DNA from 4 places in the Azospirillum brasilense genome. Region 3 is predicted to be linked to each of the others. Evidence: riboswitches for the same ligand, from Rfam matches in the RefSeq annotation. Region 3 holds a riboswitch; each other region holds the start of a gene.
What was found. A riboswitch is a leader RNA that binds a small molecule or an ion and turns the genes downstream of it on or off. The one in region 3 is predicted to bind thiamine pyrophosphate.
Positions count from the first base shown of each region.

Region 1: another riboswitch for thiamine pyrophosphate. It lies ahead of D3869_RS12510 (ABC transporter substrate-binding protein); the one in region 3 lies ahead of thiC (phosphomethylpyrimidine synthase ThiC).
Region 2: another riboswitch for thiamine pyrophosphate. It lies ahead of thiO (glycine oxidase ThiO); the one in region 3 lies ahead of thiC (phosphomethylpyrimidine synthase ThiC).
Region 4: another riboswitch for thiamine pyrophosphate. It lies ahead of D3869_RS19885 (long-chain fatty acid--CoA ligase); the one in region 3 lies ahead of thiC (phosphomethylpyrimidine synthase ThiC).

Region 1 covers NZ_CP032345.1:2,626,287-2,629,258, forward strand. Annotated here, with positions in the region: gene D3869_RS12500 (DMT family transporter) at 1-523, shown strand, start outside; gene D3869_RS12505 (STAS domain-containing protein) at 528-905, opposite strand; TPP riboswitch at 1,067-1,164, shown strand; gene D3869_RS12510 (ABC transporter substrate-binding protein) at 1,234-2,388, shown strand; gene D3869_RS12515 (branched-chain amino acid ABC transporter permease) at 2,396-2,972, shown strand, end outside.
Region 2 covers NZ_CP032348.1:311,356-314,327, reverse strand. Annotated here, with positions in the region: gene thiO (glycine oxidase ThiO) at 1-938, opposite strand, end outside; TPP riboswitch at 930-1,033, opposite strand; gene mgtE (magnesium transporter) at 1,080-2,519, opposite strand; gene D3869_RS27370 (STAS domain-containing protein) at 2,817-2,972, shown strand, end outside.
Region 3 covers NZ_CP032345.1:2,902,137-2,905,108, reverse strand. Annotated here, with positions in the region: gene thiC (phosphomethylpyrimidine synthase ThiC) at 1-1,464, opposite strand, end outside; TPP riboswitch at 1,581-1,693, opposite strand; gene D3869_RS13830 (hypothetical protein) at 1,895-2,083, shown strand; gene oxlT (oxalate/formate MFS antiporter) at 2,170-2,972, opposite strand, start outside.
Region 4 covers NZ_CP032346.1:1,289,974-1,292,945, forward strand. Annotated here, with positions in the region: gene D3869_RS19880 (DUF5672 family protein) at 1-1,169, opposite strand, end outside; TPP riboswitch at 1,511-1,639, shown strand; gene D3869_RS19885 (long-chain fatty acid--CoA ligase) at 1,716-2,795, shown strand; gene D3869_RS19890 (acyl-CoA reductase) at 2,795-2,972, shown strand, end outside.

The DNA.
Region 1 (2,972 bases), 280 kb from region 3:
GCTGCTCGGCGAGCCGGTGGGCTGGCGGCGCTGGGCGGCGGTGCTGGTCGGCTTCGGCGGCGTGGTGGTGATGGCCCGTCCGGAGGCCGACGCGCCGCTCCTGCCGATTCTCGTCGGCGTGGCCGCGGCTTTCTTCTACGCGCTGGCGATGATCGCGGTGCGCGGCCTGTCGCGGACCGAGAGCAACACGGCCATCGTCGTCTATCTGCTGCTGACCACCACGGTGGTGAGCGGCGTTGCGGCGATCCCCGACTGGGTGCAACCGGGCGGCTTCGACCTTGGGCTGATGCTCCTGGTCGGCACGCTGGGCGGGGCGGCGCAGGTGCTGATGACCCAGGCCTTCCGTCTGGGCCGCGCCGCGGTGGTCGCACCCTTCGAGTACACGGGGATGATCTGGGCGACCCTGCTCGGCTTCCTGGTCTTCGGCGACGTGCCGACCCCCACCGTGCTGGCCGGGGCGGGGATCATCATCGCCAGCGGTCTCTACATCCTTTATCGGGAAACGCTGCGCCGCGGCGGCTGACGGGTCAGGCGGCGGCGGGAAGCGCCGAGCAATCATTTTGGGAGAGCGGCGGGCCGGTCAGCGCGATGATCCGGCTGCGCTCCAGCACCCGCCGGATTCGCGGCGGGTGATTCTCGAAGGCGATGGCGCCGCCGCGGTCGAGCACCGCGTTGCGGAGCGCCAGCAGAATGCCGATGCCGCAGGAATCGAGGACCTCCACCCGTCCCAGATCGACGCACAGGGTCAAGGCCCGCGCGTCGGCGACGCGGCGGAGCAGGGGCGTCAGGCCGGGCAGGGCGGCGTGGTCGACCCGCCCCGACAGGACGGCGCACAACCCGCAGCCGCCCCGCGCCGTGGCGAAGGGGTGCAGGGTGACGGTGCTGTGCGACGGGGTGGGCCGCATGCTTCGTGACGACTTTCCGGTTGGGACGACGGTCCGGCGCGGGCCGGGGGCGGCGGAAGGAACCACGGGAAGCGCGACTTTCCGGTGTCTGTTGCGTTGCAAAATTGTGAAAAGGCGCCGGGCCGCCGCTTGACAGCCGGGCGCCGGCCTCACACTGTGCACACGAACGGCTGGGGTGCCTGCCGCAAGGCGGGCTGAGACCACACCCATCGAACCTGATCTGGGTCATGCCAGCGAAGGGAGCCAAGCGTTCGAGGCTGTGCCGCCGCTATCCTCCCGGCCTCCTCGTCCTCGCGCGGTTCTTCGCCGGGCAGGAGGAGACACATCCATGCGGCGCTTCCTTTCCATCCTCTCGGCAACGGCTTTTTCGGCGGTCTTTTCGGCGTCGGTCCCCCACGGCGCGGCGCTGGCCGGTGAGGCCTCGGTCCCCGTGCTGGTGCCGCTGACCGGCTTCCTGTCGCTGGAGGGGACGAGCCAGCGCAACGGCGCCGTCCTGGCGCTGAAGGACGCGCCCGCGGGTGTGGCGGTGCGGTCGGAGGTGATCGACACCGGCACCTCGCCGGAGGCCGCCGTTACGGCGCTGGAGCGTGCGGCGGGCGGCAAGGTCACGGCGGTGGCGGCCAGCATGCTGGGCACGCAGATGCTGGCGATGCTGCCGCTGGCCCAGGACTACAAAATTCCGCTGGTCACCGTGTCGGGTACGGCAAGCATCACCGAGCAGGGCAACCCCTGGGTCTTCCGCTTCTTCCCCGGCGACGCGGTGACCAAGGAGGCCCACGCCCGCTACGTGGCGGAGGAGCTGGGGAAGAAGCGCCCGGCGGTGATCTACCAGACGACGGCCTACGGGCAGAGCGGCAAGGCCCATCTGGAGCAGGCCTTCAAGAAGCTCGGCGTCGAGCCGGTGTTCGAGGAGGGGGTGGACCCCGCCGCCAAGGATCTGCTGCCGGTCCTGACCAAGGCGCTGGCCGCCAAGCCCGACGTGCTGGTGCTGCATCTGCATTCCGGCCCGACCGCCCTGTTCATCCGGCAGGCGGCGGCCAACGGGGTGGCGGTGCCGATCGTCGCCGGCTCCGCCATGCACCAGCCGAGCACCGCGGCGCTTCTGGAGCCGGCCGAGCTGAAGGGCGTCTGCGCCGAGACGGCGGCCTCGCCGATCTCCGGCGGCAGCCCGGAGGTGGAGGCCTTCACCGCCGCCTACCGCGCCGCCTTCAACGCGGAGCCCGACGCCTTCGCGCTCGGCCAGTATGACGGCATCCGCATGGTGCTGGGGGCGGTGCAGGGCGGTGCGGACAGCGCGGATGCGGTGCGCAAGGTCCTGTCCGCCGGGACCCACCAGGGCCTCGCCATGACCTACAAGTCGGACGGCAAGGGCAACATGGCGCATTCCGCGGTGATCGTCTGCTACGACGGCGCCTCGCGCGTGCCGGCGATCGCCAAGCGCTACGACAATGTGACCGGTGTGGTGACCGGGATGGTGAAGTGAGCCAGCCTTGATCACCCTGCAGCTTCTCGTCAACGGCCTCGCCCTGGGCGCGGCCTATGCGCTGGTCGCGCTGGGCTTCGTGCTGGTGCTGAACGCCACCGCGGCGGTGAATTTCGCGCAGGGCGATCTCGTGATGGCCGGCGGGCTGCTCGGCGTGGCGCTGGCGCCGCATCTGCCGGGGTATCTGCCGCTGCCCGGGCTGCTCCTGCTGCCGGTGGTGCTGGTGCTGATGGCCGGGCTTGGGCTTCTGCTGGCGGCGGCGGCCTATCTGCCGCTGCGCCGCCGCCCGCCGGTGGCGGTCTTCATCAGCACCATCGCGGCGGGGATCATCCTGCAGAACGGCGCCTCCGTCCTGTTCGGGCCGGAGCCGCGGGCGGCACCGCCGCTGCTGGGCGGCGGGACGCTCGACCTCGGCGGGCTGGTGGTGGCGGAGCAGTCGCTGGCGATCATCGCCGTCGCCGCTCTGCTGATCGCCGGGCAGCAATGGCTGTTCGGGCGGACCCAGCTCGGCCGGCGCCTGCGCGCCACGGCGCAGGACCCGGAGATGGCGCGGGCCTGCGGCGTGCCGGTGACGGCGATGATCC
Region 2 (2,972 bases), on a different replicon from region 3:
ATGCCCGGCAGGGCGCGCCATGCCCCCTCCAGCAGAGCGAACTGGCCCCCGGCGGTCAGGCGGTCGTCGAAACCGCGCTCCTCCGTCGTGGCGCCGACCAGCAGCCGTCCGTCCAGCCGCGGGATCAGGTAGGTGCCGGGGGTCCACACCACATGGCGCAGCAGCGGCAGCCGGGCGTCCATCCGCAAGCAGAGCATCTGCCCCTTCACCGGACGCACCGGCGGACGCACCGCCGGGGACAGCCCGTCGATCCAGCCCGACCACGCCCCGGCGGCCAGAACCACTTGATCGGCCTCGAAAAGCCGGTCCCCGACCTGGACGCCGACGGCCCGGCCGCCGCGGATCTCGATGCGGGACACCTCGGCGTACTCATGGACCACGGCGCCGGCGCGCAGGGCGGCGGCGTGCAGGGCAGCGGCAACCTTGCGATTGTCCACCTGATGGTCGCCGGCGCAGAACAACGCGCCGGCCACGCCGGGTTGGAGATAGGGCTCGCGCCGCCGCACCTCCGCCCCGCTCAGCCATTCCACCGGCAGGCCGAGCTTGGTCTGGAAGTCGTGCAGGAAGCGCACCTTGGCCGCGTCGTCGGCGTTCAGCGCGATGACCATCGTGCCTTCGGTGCGCAGGTCCACCGCCATGCCCGAGGCGGCCTCCAGCTCCGCCGCGAAGGCGGGCCACAGGTTCTGCGAGGCGCGGGTCAGCGGCAGAAGGCTCTCTTCGCCGGGTTCTGTCTCCACACAGGCGGCGAGCATCCCGCCCGCGGCGTGGCTGGCGCCCCGGCCGGCGGCGCCGCGGTCGAAGACCTCGACCCGGCAGCCGGCGGCGGCCAGTCTCCAGGCGATGGACAGGCCGATCACACCGGCGCCGACCACGGCGACGGAGGGCCCTCCAGAAACGGAAAGAGCGGAATCGGAGTGAAATGAGGGCGCGGATACCATGCGGCGGCTCCCTTCGCTGGCATTATCCAGACAGGTTCGATGGGTGTGATCTCAGCCGCGCGGGCTCATCCCGCACGGCACCCCAGCCAATGCCCGGATCATCCGGAAGAGGGCCGCCTTTGGCAAGCCCCTTTTCGTTGGTTACAACAACAAAAGCGACGCCAGCCCCAGGAAGGACAGGAACCCGATGACGTCGGTCATGGTGGTCAGGAAGACCGAACTCGCCACCGCCGGATCGACGCCCAGCCGGTCCAGCCCGATGGGAATCAGCACGCCGCACAGCCCGGCGACGAACAGGTTGATGACCATGGCGCAGCCGATCACGAGGCCGATCATCGGCTCGAACCACGTCGCGGCGATGGCCCCCACCAGCGTGGCGAAGACGGCGCCGTTGAGCAGCCCGACCAGCACCTCCTTCCCCACCACGCGGGGCGCGTTGGAGGACGACAGCTCGCGCGTCGCCAGGGCGCGCACCGCCACGGTCAGCGTCTGCGTCCCGGCGTTGCCGCCCATCGAGGCGGTGATCGGCATCAGCACCGCCAGCGCCACGATCTGCTCGATGGTCGCCTCGAACAGCGAGATGACGCCGGCCGCCGCGAAGGCGGTGAACAGGTTCAGCCCCAGCCAGGAAATGCGCGAGCGCGAGGTTTCCAATACCGAGCGGTAGATCGAGGTGTCGCCGACGCCGCCCAGCTTGCCGATGTCGTCCTCGGCCTCCTCGTCGATGATGTGGACCACGTCGTCGACGGTGATGACGCCGATCAGCCGCCCGCCGGCGTCCACCACCGGGGCGGAGACCAGGGCGTATTGGCGGAACAGATTCGCCACCTCCTCCTGGTCCATGGTGGCGGGGATGGTGTCGACCTCCTCCGTCACCAGATCGGCGATGCGCACCGACCGCTTCTGGCGCAGCAGGCGCGACAGCGGCACCGCCCCGACCACCCGGTGCATCGGATCGACGACGAAGATGTCGTAGAAGTCCTCCGGCAGCTCGTCGGTGGCGGCTCGGACATAGTCGATGGTCTTGCCCACCGTCCAGAACTGCGGCACCGCCACCAGATCGCGCTGCATCAGGCGGCCGGCGGTGTACTCGTCGTAGGTCAGGTTCTCCTGGACCAGCGCGCGGTCGGCGGCCGGCAGATTCTCCAGCACCTCGCGCCGGGTGTCCTCGTCCAGGTCCTCGATGACGTCGACGGCGTCGTCGGTGTCCAGCTCCGCGACGGCGGCGGCCAGCTCCTTCGGCTCGAACAGCTCGACGATCTCCTCGCGGAGATCGGGGTTGAGGTAGCTCAGCACCTCGCCGTCGAAGTCGGGACGCAGGACGCCGATCAGCGCCTCGCGGTCGTCGTGGCCGAGCTGCTCGATCAGGTCGGCGATGTCGGCGGGATGAAGCCGGTCCAGTTCGGCCCGCAGCTCGTCGCGCCGGCCGGCGTGCAGCCGTTCGACGACCTCCTCGACGAATTCCGGCTCCACACCATAGGCGCGCTCCTCCTCGCCGTCCTCGCGGGGCGGGTCGGGGCGTTCGGCCGGGTGCGGCACATCGTCCTGGATACGATCCGGTTCCTGGCGGTCGGTGTGCATGGCGGCACCCTCCCTTCACGATGGCAATGCGGCGTGACGGCATGGTCCTGCGATCGGCCGACCATGGCGCACCGGCGTTTGCGGGTTGGTGGGGAGCCCTCGCGGGTTCCCGCCGGGGCGACCACCGAATATAGGTGTGCCGCCCTTTTGTCCAGTCCGGCGGGCCATTCCGGAGCGTCCGGCCCCACGCGCAATTGCTTGCGTGGGCTTCACAATTCGTGCACCCATAATGCGCGCGGGGCTTTCCACCTCGCGCAGCCCGAGAAGAACCGACACCACCGGCCAGCGGATGTGACGATGGAGTACGCCTACACCGACATCGACGGTCAGGAAGGGATCATGCTGTCGGGGCGCTTCACCTACGACGACAGCCGCAAGTTCCACGACCTGCTGGCGGATTGGGACATCGGCGCGCGGCCCGACGTGCGGCTCGACCTGCGCTATCTGACTTTT
Region 3 (2,972 bases):
CCCGAGATGCTCCTTCGGCGTGACGTAGCAGAGCATCGCCGTGCCGAACCAGCCGATCATGGCGGCGCCGATGGCGCTGGTGATGTGGTCGTAGCCCGGCGCGATGTCGGTGGTCAGCGGCCCGAGCGTGTAGAAGGGCGCCTCGCCGCACAGCGCCAGCTGCTTGTCGACGTTGGCCTTGATCTTGTGCATGGGCACATGGCCCGGCCCCTCGATCATCACCTGCACGTCGTGCTTCCAGGCGATCTTGGTCAGCTCGCCCAGCGTCTCCAGCTCGGCGAACTGGGCGGCGTCGTTGGCGTCGGCGATGGAGCCGGGGCGCAGCCCGTCGCCCAGCGAGAAGGCGACGTCGTACGCCTTCATGATCTCGCAGATCTCCTCGAACCGCTCGTAAAGGAAGCTCTCGCGGTGGTGGGACAGGCACCATTTCGCCATGATCGAGCCGCCGCGCGACACGATGCCGGTGGTGCGCTTCGCGGTCAGCGGGATGTGCGCCAGACGGATGCCGGCGTGGATGGTGAAATAGTCCACCCCCTGCTCCGCCTGCTCGATCAGCGTGTCGCGGAAGATCTCCCAGGTCAGGTCCTCGGCCTTGCCGCCGACCTTCTCCAGCGCCTGATAGATCGGCACGGTGCCGATGGGGACCGGGCTGTTGCGCAGGATCCATTCGCGGGTGGTGTGGATGTTGCGGCCGGTGGACAGGTCCATCACGGTGTCGGCGCCCCAACGGATCGACCAGACCATCTTGTCGACCTCCTCCCCCACCGAGGACGCGACGGCGGAGTTGCCGATGTTCGCGTTGATCTTGGTGAGGAAGTTTCGGCCGATGATCATCGGCTCCGATTCGGGGTGGTTGATGTTGGATGGGATGATCGCCCGCCCACGCGCCACCTCGTCGCGGACGAACTCCGGGGTCACATGGTCGGGGATGGAGGCGCCGAAGTCGTCACCGTCCCGCGCCGCCGCCTCGGCCAGGCGCTGGCGGCCCAGATTCTCGCGAACGGCGATGTACTCCATCTCCGGCGTGACGATGCCGGCGCGGGCGTAGGCCATCTGCGTCACCGCCCGGCCCGGCTTGCCGCGCAGCGGACGCCGCCCGGCGCGGTCGAAGACCGGCACGGCGCGCGTCTCGCCGGCGCGCAGCCCGTCGTCCTCCGGACGGACCTCGCGGCCCTCATAGGCCTCCACGTCGCCGCGCCCCTCGATCCAGGAGCGGCGCAACTCCGCCAAGCCGCGGCGGATGTCGGTCTGCACGGCGGGATCGCTGTAGGGGCCGGAGGTGTCGTAGACGCGCACCGGCGGCTCGCCGCCGCCGACATGGATGTCGCGCATCGCCACGCGCAGGTCGGGGAAGCGCTCCCCGGCCACATGGACCTTGCTGGACGACGGCAGCGGGCCGGTCGTCACCGAGAAATGGTCGGACGGCGCGGCTTTCTGGGAAGCGGGGGGAAGAGTGTCGGGCATCTGCTGTGGATCTCCATCGCACATAGGATCGTTGGAGACCCGGGTGTGACGGAGCGGCAGAACGGACGACCGGAGCGGTCCCCATGGAGAGGTGCGCGATGGGGATGCGCATGACCGTGGCCCGTTTGTTCCTGTCCCTACGCCGGTACGACCCGGATCAGGTTCAAAGGGTTCGGCGCCTTACGGCATCATCTCAGCCCCGTGCTATGGGGCTCCCCTTGGAACGTCGCCATGCTGAACCATCCGCCCCACCCACGTCAACGCTATTCACGGCGCTATTCACGGCGAATCCCACCCGATCAATGCAGTTGGCGTGCTTCTGGTATCCATTATCTGGTATACAAAATCCTATTGCGCAGCCTGAGCCGGCCCGCTATGCTGCATCACAACAAAAAACAAAGCCCCCTCCCGAGTGCCCGGAGCCCGTCCCATGCTCGAGTCCCAACTGATCGCCTTCGTCGCCCTGGCCGGCCTGATGGGCCATGGCCTCACCCTGCTGATGCGGGAGGACGACGAGTGGAATTCCGATCCGCAGGACGAGCAGCCGGACGGCCTGTGGTCGTCGGACCGCTTCAACCAGTCCGGCGAGGGCCACAACCGTCCCTTCTTCCTGGAATGAAAGAAGGCCGCCGCGCGGGGTGCGCGCGGCGGCCGTCATCCGAGATAAAGTCGTCCGAGACAAGAAACTGAAGCTTCGCGGGCCGATCAGTGGCCGGGCTGCACCGCCAGCCCACCCGCACCCTGCTGGGCGGCGAGTTCGGCGTTGCGGGCATGATGCTTGCGCAACATGGGCCGCAGGACCGCGATGGCGCAGAAGGCCGCGATGAGGTCCATGGTGGCGCAGATGTAGAGCACGGTCGCCCAGGTGCCGGTGGCTTCCATCAGCAGGTTGCCCAGCGGGACCAGCAGCGCCGCGACGCCCTTGGCGCAGTACAGCACGCCGTAGATCTTCGCCGCGTGCTTGGTGCCGAAGGTGTCCGCCGAGGTCGCGCTGAACAGGCTGTACACTTCGCCCCAGGCCAGGAACACCAGACCCGACAGGATCAGGAACATGATCGGGTCGTGGCCGAAGCGGCTGAGCATCAGGATGCCGAGGCCTTCGAAGGTGAAGGCGATGAACATGGTCGCTTCACGGCCGATGTGGTCGGAGACGAAGCCGAACAGCGGACGGGAAATACCGTTCATCACGCGGTCGAGCATCAGCGCGAAGGGCAGCGCCGCCATGGTGATGCCGAACAGGCTGATCGGGGCTTCCTTCACGCCCAGATCGTGGGCGATCACGCCGAGCTGGGCCACCGCCATCAGACCGCCCGACACGGTGCAGATGAACATCAGCATCATGACCCAGAAGACCGGCGTCTGCAGCGCTTCCTTCAGCGTGTAGTCGCGGCGGGACTGCAGGACTTTGGTCGAGGCCTTCACCTGATCCTTCTGCGGGGCGCGCAGGAAGAAGGCGGCGATGAGGATGATCGTGCCCTGCAGCAGGCCGAACCAGAAGAAGGTCGCCT
Region 4 (2,972 bases), on a different replicon from region 3:
GGCTCCACCTTGTCCAGCCCGAGCGCGATGGCGTTCCGCTGCGCCCGCTCGCGCACCCAGGGATTGTCGGTTTCCGGGAAGTCCGGGGCGACGACCAGCTTCACCTTGTCCAGGAAGGGCAGGAAGCGGTGGCGCTCCTCCATGAAATGCAGGGGTTTGGGCGCGCCGGTGAAGGTCTGCTTGGCCTCGACGATCACGAACTGGTCGACCGTGTCGTACAGCTCGCGGAAGCGCAGCTCCAGAAGGTCGAGTTCGTTGTGGAAGGTGAAGCAGTCGTAGATCTTCGGCTGGCGGCGCTGCGGCGCGGCCACCGCCGGCCAGCGCGATCCCGGCGCCGCCGTCGTCTGCACGGCGTCGGCCAGGGCCAGCGCATAATCCCGCGCGGCACCGGCCGTCCATTCGGTGATCTGGGAGCGCAGGAACGTCTCGTCCCGCCGCGCCACCAGCTTGCGGACCATGGAGGCGAAGGGCGCCTTGCGTCCGGACAGCGCGAGGCTGGTCATCAGGTCCGTGTACTCCCGCCTGTCGAGGAGCGGGCCGTCCATGACCTCGATCCGCTCCTCCAGCGCGCGGTCGCCCAGCACCTTGCCGAAGTTGAACAGGCCGTGGAAGCCGAAGGCCGGCCCCGGCACCGGCGTCCGCTCGAAGGCGAAGCGGTCGGCCACGGCCTCCGGGGCGAAGCGGATGCCGGCCTTCTCCAGCGCCGGGCGCTCGGTCCGGCAGATGACGTGGTCCTCGGGAATGCCGGCCTCGAAGGGTAGGTCGCGCAGCCGGTCGAGCAGGGCGGCGGAGCGCAGGGAGAAGCCGCCGTTCCCCACCGTCATACCGTCGTCGTACCAGCCCCAGCGGGCGCCGATGTAGTCGAAGGCGCGGAACTCCTCCGTCCAGGCCTGCGGATCGGCGATGAAGCCGTCCCACTGCGCGACCAGGACATGGCCCGTCGTCACCAGCCGGCGCAGGCGGACGTTGATCGTGTCCGAATAATCGTCGATGTCGTTGATCGGGGCGATGCGGTGGAAATCGACGCCGGGGATCTTCGGGTCGCGGTCGGAGAGCAGCAGGACGCTGGAGAAGCGGCAGGCGGCGATGCTGTCCCGGATGGCCATCTCGACCAGGGCGTGGTTCGCCGTGTCGGCGAACACCAGCGTGCAGTCCTCGATCCTCACCATGCCGTTCCCCGTTCTGCCGCCGGCGTCGGCCGCCCGCGGGCGCGGATCCTATCACGCCGGTTGTGGGGCTGCCACGGGCGGAGCGCCGGTCCTCCTTTGACGGGCGGGGGCGTCGCATTCGACGTCAAATCCCTCTCCCGTCCCGGGAGAGGGGGCCCGCGGAGCGGGCGGGTGAGGGTCATGCAAGGATCAAGGCGCTGATTCTCGGCGGTACCCTCACCCTTCCCACGCTTCGCGTGGGCCCCTTCCCTCTCCCGGGACGGGAGAGGGGCTCCAAAGGCAATGCCTCCGTTCGTTAGCCCGACCTCCTTGACGGGCGGGGGCCGGTCCCTTAGCTTGCGAAGTGTTCCCTGGGGGCCTCGCTAGGAGGCTGAGACTCCGCCGGTCCGGCGCTTTCATCCGGACAACGCGGTGACCCATCGAACCTGATCCGGGTCATACCGGCGTAGGGACGGGACTGAAGGGCGGCACGGCGTACCCCCATTCCATCCAGACACCGCTTGTCCCGGCAGCAGTTTGTTGGCGCTGCAAAAGGTGTGTGCGGACGTGACCGAAGCCCGACTTGTCGAAGAGCTGCTGGCCTTCATCGCCGCCGGAGAGGCGGACGAGGAGGCGTTCAACCGCATGGCGCTCGCCGTCTTCGCCCACCAGTTCGAGACCAACGCCCCCTACCGCCGCTTCGCCACCCAGCGGGCGCGCACCCTGCGCACGGTGAAGAGCTGGCGCGACGTGCCCGCCGTGCCGATCAGCGCCTTCAAGGACCTGACGCTGAGCGGACGCCCGCCGGAGGAATGCCCGCACGTCTTCATGACCAGCGGCACGACCAAGGGCGTGCGGGGAAAGAGCCACCACCCGACGCTGGCGGTCTACGACCGCTCCATGACCGTCAATTTCCGCCGCCGCTTCATGGGCGAGTTTGACCGGCTGCGCATGGGCATCCTGTTCCCGACCGAGCAGGCGATGCCCAACTCCTCGCTCGCCCATTATCTGGCGCTGGCCAGGAGCGCGTTCGGGACGGCGGAGAGCCGCTATTTCGTCTCCGACGCCGGGCTGGACGTGGACGGGGCCATCGCCGAGCTGTCCCGCGCCGAGGAAACCGGCGAACCCTATGCCCTGCTGGGGGCGAGCTTCAGCGTCGTGCATCTGATGGACGCGCTGGCCGAGCGGGGGCGGAGCTTCGCCCTGCCGGCGGGCAGCCGCATCCTCGACACCGGCGGCTTCAAGGGCCAGTCGCGCGAGATGGCGGCGGAGGAGTTCTACAGCCGCCTGTCCGCGACCTTCGGCGTGCCGCGCCGGCTGTGCATCAACATGTACGGCATGACCGAGCTGAGCACCCAGTTCTACGACGACGGCAACGAGGCCTGCCCGTCGGTGAAGTCCGGCCCGCACTGGATCCGCAGCCGGGTCATCAACCCGCTGACCGGGCAGGAGGTGCCGCGCGGCAGCGTCGGCGTTCTGGTCCATCACGATCTGGCCCATTTCAACTGCGCGTCGGCCATCCTGACCGAGGATGCGGGGGTGGAGGTGGACGGCGGCTTCCAGCTTCTCGGCCGGGCCGACGGGGCGGACGCCAAGGGCTGCTCCATGGCGGTCGAGGACTTCCTCAAAGCGGCGCGGGCCTCCTGATGGAGCGCGCCGGGCATCTGCCGGGGCTGTCCGCCGACGCGGTGGACTGGCGGACGCTGACTTTCCGGCGCGGCGCCGAGACGCTCGACGTCGCGGTGCCGGTGCTGAGCGAGGCGCAGATCGCCGAGCTGGCGACGCGGGTGCGGGCCAACGCGCGGACCTATTTGAGAAGCCGCA